One region of the Delftia deserti genome, then DNA from elsewhere that is predicted to be linked to it. Evidence: riboswitches for the same ligand, from Rfam matches in the RefSeq annotation. Region 1 holds a riboswitch; the other holds the start of a gene.

Region 1 (3,385 bases):
ACCACGCCGGCCACATCGCCCTGGTTGAAGCTGGTGCCCACGGCGGGCAGATCGACGAACACCACGTCGCCCAGCGCATCCTGCGCGTGGAGGGTGATGCCGACGATGGCCGCGTCAGGGTTGGCGGCGTTGATCCATTCGTGGTCCTTGGAATACTGGATGCTCATGGCTTGCTCCGATAGAAACTGAAAAAAACCTGTGAAAGGCGGTTTGAGAAAGGTCAGTGCGCACTGTAGCGGCATGCGATGGCAGGAAAAACGAATCCGCCGAACTCGATCCACGCCAAGCGCGCAGGCTGTCCTCAACCGCGGTGATAGCGGGGCGCCACGAAGGGCGTGGCCTGCACCTGCATGGGCACGGCCTTGCCGCGCACCATGGCCTGCAGCGTGGTGCCGATGGCGGCGCTGCCCGGCTCCACATAGGCCAGTGCCACGGGCTGGTTCAGCGTGGGCGACAGCAGGCCGCTGGTGACCTGGCCGACCTTGCGGCCGCTCGCGTCCAGCAGCTCCGTGCCTTCGCGCACGGGCACGCGCTCCAGGGCCACCAGGCCCACGCGCTTGCGCGTGAGCAGCTCGGGCGACTGCAGCTGGGCCAGCACGGCGGCCGCGCCGGGAAAGCCGCCTTCGCGCTCGCCACCGATGCGGCGGACCTTCTGCACGGCCCAGTTCAGGGCGGCCTCGGCCGGGGTGGTGGTCGTGTCCAGATCGTTGCCGTACAGGCACAGGCCGGCTTCCAGGCGCAGCGAATTGCGCGCGCCCAGGCCCACGGGCCTGACTTCGGGCTGGGCCAGCAGGGCACGGGCAAAGGCCTCGGCGTGGCCGGCGGGCAAGGAGATCTCGAAGCCGTCCTCGCCGGTATAGCCGCTGCGCGTGATGTACAGCTCGGCGCCTTCCCAGTCGAAGTAGCCGCCCGTCATGAACACCAGCCCGGCCGTGTCGGGCAGCAGGCGCTCCATGGCGACTGCTGCCTGCGGGCCCTGCAGCGCCAGCAGGCCCCGGTCGAACTGGGGCTCGATTTCGCAGCGCTGGCCGATGCGGGCCTCTATGTGCGCCAGGTCTTCGTGCTTGCAGGCGCCGTTGACGATCAGGAACAGGTCGTCCTCGCGGCGCACGAACATCAGGTCGTCCAGAATGCCGCCCGCGTCGTTGAGCAGCAGGCCGTAGCGCTGGCGGTGTTCGCCCAGGCCCAGCACGTCCATGGGCAGCAGCGATTCCAGCGCGGCGCCGGCATCCGGGCCGCGCAGGCTGATCTGGCCCATGTGCGAGACATCGAACAGGCCTGCCGCCTCGCGCGTGTGCAGATGCTCGGCCATCAGCCCCTGCGGGTATTGCACGGGCATGGAGTAGCCGGCAAACGGCACCATGCGAGCGCCCAGTTCCTGGTGCAGGTCGAACAGCGGGGTCTTGAGCAGATCGGTGGTGGAGGCAGCGGTCAAGGAGGGACTCTCTTTTCGGCAAGGGGCAAGGCACAACGCCATCCCGGAATCCCGGGATGTCCTGCCCTGCTGTCCGCTTTACCTGAGAGATTCACCCGCACCTTCCATGCGTGGGGCTTGCTCCTTCGGTGGATGGGGCACACCGCCGTGCCCTGCATCTCTCTCCAGCTAGGAACGCCTGCGGCCGTGGCGGCAGGCGGTGCCAGTCCTTTTACCTGAGCGTTCGGGACGAACCCTGCGCCTTCGGCGGCGCCGCTGCCTGTGACCATTGCGGCCGGGCGGGCACTCTCTCCTGACCGGCGCATTCTAGCTGCGGCCGGCCCCTGCGCGGCTGCGGGATTTCCGCGGGCCGACTGCAGCTCCATGCGCTTGCCTGCATGGATGCATTTGCAAATTGCATAACTGTCTAAAAAATCTCCTACATTGAGATGCATCGATATATGAAATCTCGTGAGCGAGAAGGAAGAAGCGCACATGCAGCAGACGCTGGGAGACACATTGGCCTGGCCGGCACGTTACCTGCCGAACAAGGAAGCCCTGGTCGCGTGGGAGGGCGGCGAGCGCCGCGCCTGGACCTATGCACAGCTCGATGCCGAGGTCAACCGCCACGCCCACGGCCTGGCCGAGCTGGGCATAGGCCATGGCGACGTGGTGGCCGCCTTTCTCTACAACACGCCGGCCTTTGTCTTCACCATGCTGGCGGCCGCGCGCCTGGGCGCCATCTTCAACCCCATCAACTACCGGCTGGCGGCGCAGGAGCTGGCCTTCATCCTCAAGGACGGTGCAGCGCGCGCCCTGGTCTTCGAGCAAGAGGGCGGCGAGGTGGCCGCACGCGCCCAGGCCCTGCTCAAGGCCGAAGGCGGGGGTGGCCCTGGCACGGGCGTCGAGCACTGGATCTTTGCCGACGATACCCAGGCCGACGCGCTGCCGATCTGGGCCACGCAGCGCCTGTCCGCCCTGGCCAGCGGCCGCAGCAGCGCGCCGCCACAGGCCCATGTGCGCGAAAGCGATCCTTGCATCCTCATGTACACCAGCGGCACCACGGGCCGGCCCAAGGGCGTGCTGCACACGCACCGCAGCAAGCTGGCGCACAACGCCCTCATGCACCAGACCATGCAGTTCACGCGCGACGACGTGGGCCTGGCCATGGCGCCGCTCAACCACACGGCCGAGCTGCACACCAGCTTTTTGCCGCGCCTGCAGGCCGGGGCCACCCAGGTGCTGCTGCGCCGCTTCGACGTGACCGAGGCCTGGCGCCTGATCCGCGAAGAGCGCGTGAGCTTCTTCTTTGCCGCGCCCACCATGGTCACCATGCTGCTGGCCGACCCCATTGCCTCGCCTGAGCAGGCGCCCGCGCTGCGGCTGGTGGAGTACGGCGGCGCCTCCATGGCGCCGCACCTGATCCGCGAATGGACGCGCAAGGTCGGCAGCGACCTGGTCCAGGTCTACGGCACCACGGAAATGGGTCCCTGCATGTCCGTCCTGCTGCCGCGCGAGCAACTCTCGCACGCGGGCTCGGCAGGGCTGCCCTCCATGGGCCATGACCTCATCGTGGCGCGCCTGCGCGAGGACAACGCCCCCACCGATCCGGCCGAGGCCTGCCTGCCCGGCGAGGTGGGCGAAATCCTGGTGCGCGGCCCCTGCATGATGGCCGGCTACCTCAACCGCCCCGACGCCAATGCCCGCGCCCTGGCGCACGGCTGGTACCACACGGGCGACCTGGGCCACATCGACGACGACGGCTACCTCTGGATCCGCGACCGCATCGACTACATGATCAATTCGGGTGCCGAGAACGTCTATCCGCGTGAGGTGGAAGACGCGCTGGTCGAACACGCCGATGTGCTCGAGGTCGCCGTCATCGGCGAAGCCGACGAGCGCTGGGGCCAGATCGTCGCCGCCCATGTGGTCGCCAGGCCCGGCGCCACGCCCACGGCCGAGGCGCTGGAC
Region 2 (3,385 bases), 2.3 Mb from region 1:
CGGCGCGCGGCATCCGGCGGATCACCTTCGCCGAAGGTGCTGGCCACGAAGAGCACGCGCCGATGGTGGCGCAGCTGCTCGGCATCCAGCCTCGCCACGGATTGCAGGCTGGCCGCCATGCCTGCGCCGCGCAGCACAGCCACGGTGGCCACGGCCAGGTGCTCGGCACGGCCGGCCTGGCTGGCGAAGGCGACCAGCACGGTGTCCTGGCCCGCAGGCGCGGACGGTGGCGGGTCCTCCAGCAGCGCCTGGCGCTCCTTGGCCAGGGCGCGCGCCTTGCGCCGGCGGTCCAGGTAGAGCATCCAGCCCGTGATGGCGAACAGGGGCATGATCAGCGAGGCCAGCGTCATGAAGATGCGCCCCGGCATGCCGAAATAGGTGCCCATGTGCAGCGGGTAGATGGCGCCCACGGCGCGGCGGCCCGTGGGCAGGTCGGCATAGCGCTCGTCGCGCTGCACGGCGCCGTCGGGCAGCAAGGCCATCTGGTTGCGCGCGCGCTCATGGGCGGCGTCGGCATCCAGCCAGCTGATCTGCAGGGGCTGGCCCGCACGCTCGGGCAGACGCAGCTGGGCGAACTGCCAGCCATGGGCGATGCGCTCGAAGGCGGCCCAGCCGGGCGCGATGTCGATGGGCTGCTGCACGCCAGCCGGCTCAGGCCGGCCGCCACCGGGTTTCGAGGACGGCGCCGCGGGAGCGGCCACGCGCGGCGGCACGCCGGCCCAGCCGTCCACCGTGCTGCGCACCACGCCAAAGGCCCAGTACATGCCAGTGCAGGTGAACACCACATAGGCCACCAGGGCCCAGGTGCCCGCCACCGAGTGCAGGCCCCAGAGGAAGGAGCGGCCCTTGAGCGCCGGGTCGAAGCTCAGCCAGGTGCGCCATGACAGCGGCCGGCGCGGCCAGCGCAGGTACAGGCCCGACAGCGACAGCATCAGCAACAGGCCGGCCAGCGTGCCCGTGATGGGCTTGCCGTCATCGCGCGACAGCAGCAGCCAGCGGTGCAGGCGCTCCACCCATTCGAAGAACTCCGTGCCGTGCTGCTCGGGCAGCTGGGCGCCCGTGTAGGGATTGACAAAGACCGTCTGGCCCCGGCGCTGGCCGGCCGGCGGCTTGAAGGCCACCTGGGCCGAGCGGCCGGGCTCGGCAAAGACGGTGATGCGCTGGACCACGCGCTGCTCGCCGGCCTCGCGCAGCGCCTGCGCAATCTGTGGCGGCGCCAGCGGCGCGGCATCGCGCGCGGGCACGGTTGCCGTGCCGGGGTTCATCCAGCCCAGGATTTCCTCGTGGAAGGAGAACACCGCGCCCGACAGCCCGATGACGATGAGCACCGTGCCGGCCGTGATGCCGAAGAACCAGTGCAGCTGGAACCAGATTTTCTTGAAAGTCATGGGGGCGGACGAAGGCAGTCAGATGTCCATCGGTGCGCAACGGAGCATCAGTACGGAGCGGTGCATGGGAGGCGGGCAGAGGGTAGCTGGCAGCAGGCAGTGGTCGTGCATGGCGGCCGTTCGCCAGCCCCGGGCGGCGTCGGCCGGGGCCAGGGAGGGAAGGCGCCATCAGCGCGAAATTCTAAATTGTTCTCATTTACCGCATGTTGCGCGCAGGCGATAGGCCCGCAGGCCGACCTGGGGTTTACGCCTAGCGGCAGCGGCACGGGCCGCCCCCTAGAATCGCCATCAGCAGGAGAGCAGGCGGGCGCCACGGTGCCGGCCTCACCGAAGGCGCAAACTCCCATACACGCTCAGGTTCCGTACTGCAAACTCATCATGCCGTCTGGAGAGCCGCCGCGCGCAAGGCGCGGCGCACCGAAGGAGCAAGCCCCGTCCCCATGGACGGCGGTGAATCTCTCAGGTACCAAGGACAGGGGGAGCGGCAGCTGCGTCACGACGGACGCCGGCTGCTTGCTATTAAATCCATAGCTACCAGCTTCCGCGTGACCGGCACATGCCTTTGAAAGGGCATTGTCATGCGCGTCATCGTTCTCGGAGCCGGCCTGATCGGCACCGCCTCGGCCTACTATCTGCAATCCCTGGGTCACGAAGTGACCGTCATAGACCGCCAGGCTGCGCCCGGCGCCGAAACCAGCTTTGCCAACGGCGGGCAGATCTCGGTCAGCCATGCGGAGCCCTGGGCCAACCCAGGCGCACCGCTGAAGCTGCTCGGTTGGCTGGGCCGGCAGGACGCACCGCTGCTGTTTCGCCTGCGTGCCGACATGCGCCAGTGGCTCTGGGGCCTGTCCTTCCTGCGCAACTGCACGCCCGCGCGCACGCGCCACAACATCCAGCAGATCGTGCGCCTGGGCACCTACAGCCGCGAGGCGCTGCAGCAGCTGCGGTCGGACACCGGCATCCAGTACGAGCAGCGCATGCAAGGCATCCTGCACTTCTACACGAACGCCCGCGAGTTCGAGGGCGCGCTCAAGCCCACCGAGCAGATGCAGGCCCTGGGCTGCGACCGCCGCCTGATCGATGCCGACGAAGCCGTGCGCCTGGAGCCGGCCCTGGCCCATGTGCGCGGGCAGATAGCGGGCGCCACCTATACGGCCGAGGATGAATCAGGCGACGCCAACCTCTTCACACGCGAGCTGGCGCGCATCGCTGCCGCCACGGGCGTGCAATTCCGCCATAGCCACCATGTGACGGCGCTGCGCACCACGGGCGCGGGCGCCAGCCGCCATATCGACCATGTGGAGATGACCAATGCCGAGGGCCGCTACGAACGCATCCAGGCAGACGCCTATGTGCTGGCCATGGGCTCGTTCAGCCCGCTGCTGGCCCAGCCGCTGGGGCTGCGCCTGCCCATCTATCCGGCCAAGGGCTACTCCGTGACCCTGCCGGTACTGGACCCCGCCAAGGCCTATCAGGTCAGTCTCACGGACGACGAGTTCAAGCTGGTGTTCTCGCGCTATACGGGCGCTCAGGGCGACCGGCTGCGCATCGCGGGCACGGCGGAGTTCAACGGCTACGACCGCAACCTGGACCCCGTGCGCTGCGAGGCCATCGTGCGGCGGGTGCAGCAGCTGTTCCCCGGCGCCGGCGATGCCGAACGCGCGCAATTTTGGAGCGGCCTGCGCCCCGCCACGCCCAGCAATGTGCCGCTGATCGGACGCTCGCCCATCGCCAACCTGTTCCTGAACACCGGCCACGGCACGCTGGGCTGGACCCATGCCTGCGGCTCCGGCATGGCGCTCGCCGACCTGGTCAGCGGCAGACAGCCGGCCGTGGATTTCGATTTTCTGGGAGCTGCAGTCATGGACCCGGATCGCAGCGCAGGCACGGTGCGCCCGCGCGCGGTCTGAGGTGCAGACGGTGTGTACCGTGTGTACGGCGTGTACGACGCCTAAGCAGTGAACACCGTCAACACTCCGGCGAAGCGGTGCAGGCGG

What was found. A riboswitch is a leader RNA that binds a small molecule or an ion and turns the genes downstream of it on or off. The one in region 1 is predicted to bind glycine.
Region 2: it holds a riboswitch for glycine, as region 1 does, so the genes downstream of both, ACFPFG_RS20810 (D-amino acid dehydrogenase) here and gcvT (glycine cleavage system aminomethyltransferase GcvT) in region 1, are expected to answer to the same signal.

The regions. Positions count from the first base shown of each region.
Region 1 covers NZ_JBHSIH010000001.1:6,619,138-6,622,522, forward strand. The annotation lists gene gcvH (glycine cleavage system protein GcvH) at 1-167, opposite strand, end outside; gene gcvT (glycine cleavage system aminomethyltransferase GcvT) at 302-1,435, opposite strand; glycine riboswitch at 1,495-1,613, opposite strand; glycine riboswitch at 1,629-1,740, opposite strand; gene ACFPFG_RS31190 (fatty acid--CoA ligase) at 1,910-3,385, shown strand, end outside.
Region 2 covers NZ_JBHSIH010000001.1:4,327,655-4,331,039, reverse strand. The annotation lists gene ACFPFG_RS20815 (PepSY domain-containing protein) at 1-1,388, opposite strand, end outside; glycine riboswitch at 1,764-1,874, shown strand; gene ACFPFG_RS20810 (D-amino acid dehydrogenase) at 1,967-3,298, shown strand; gene ACFPFG_RS20805 (FIST signal transduction protein) at 3,340-3,385, opposite strand, start outside.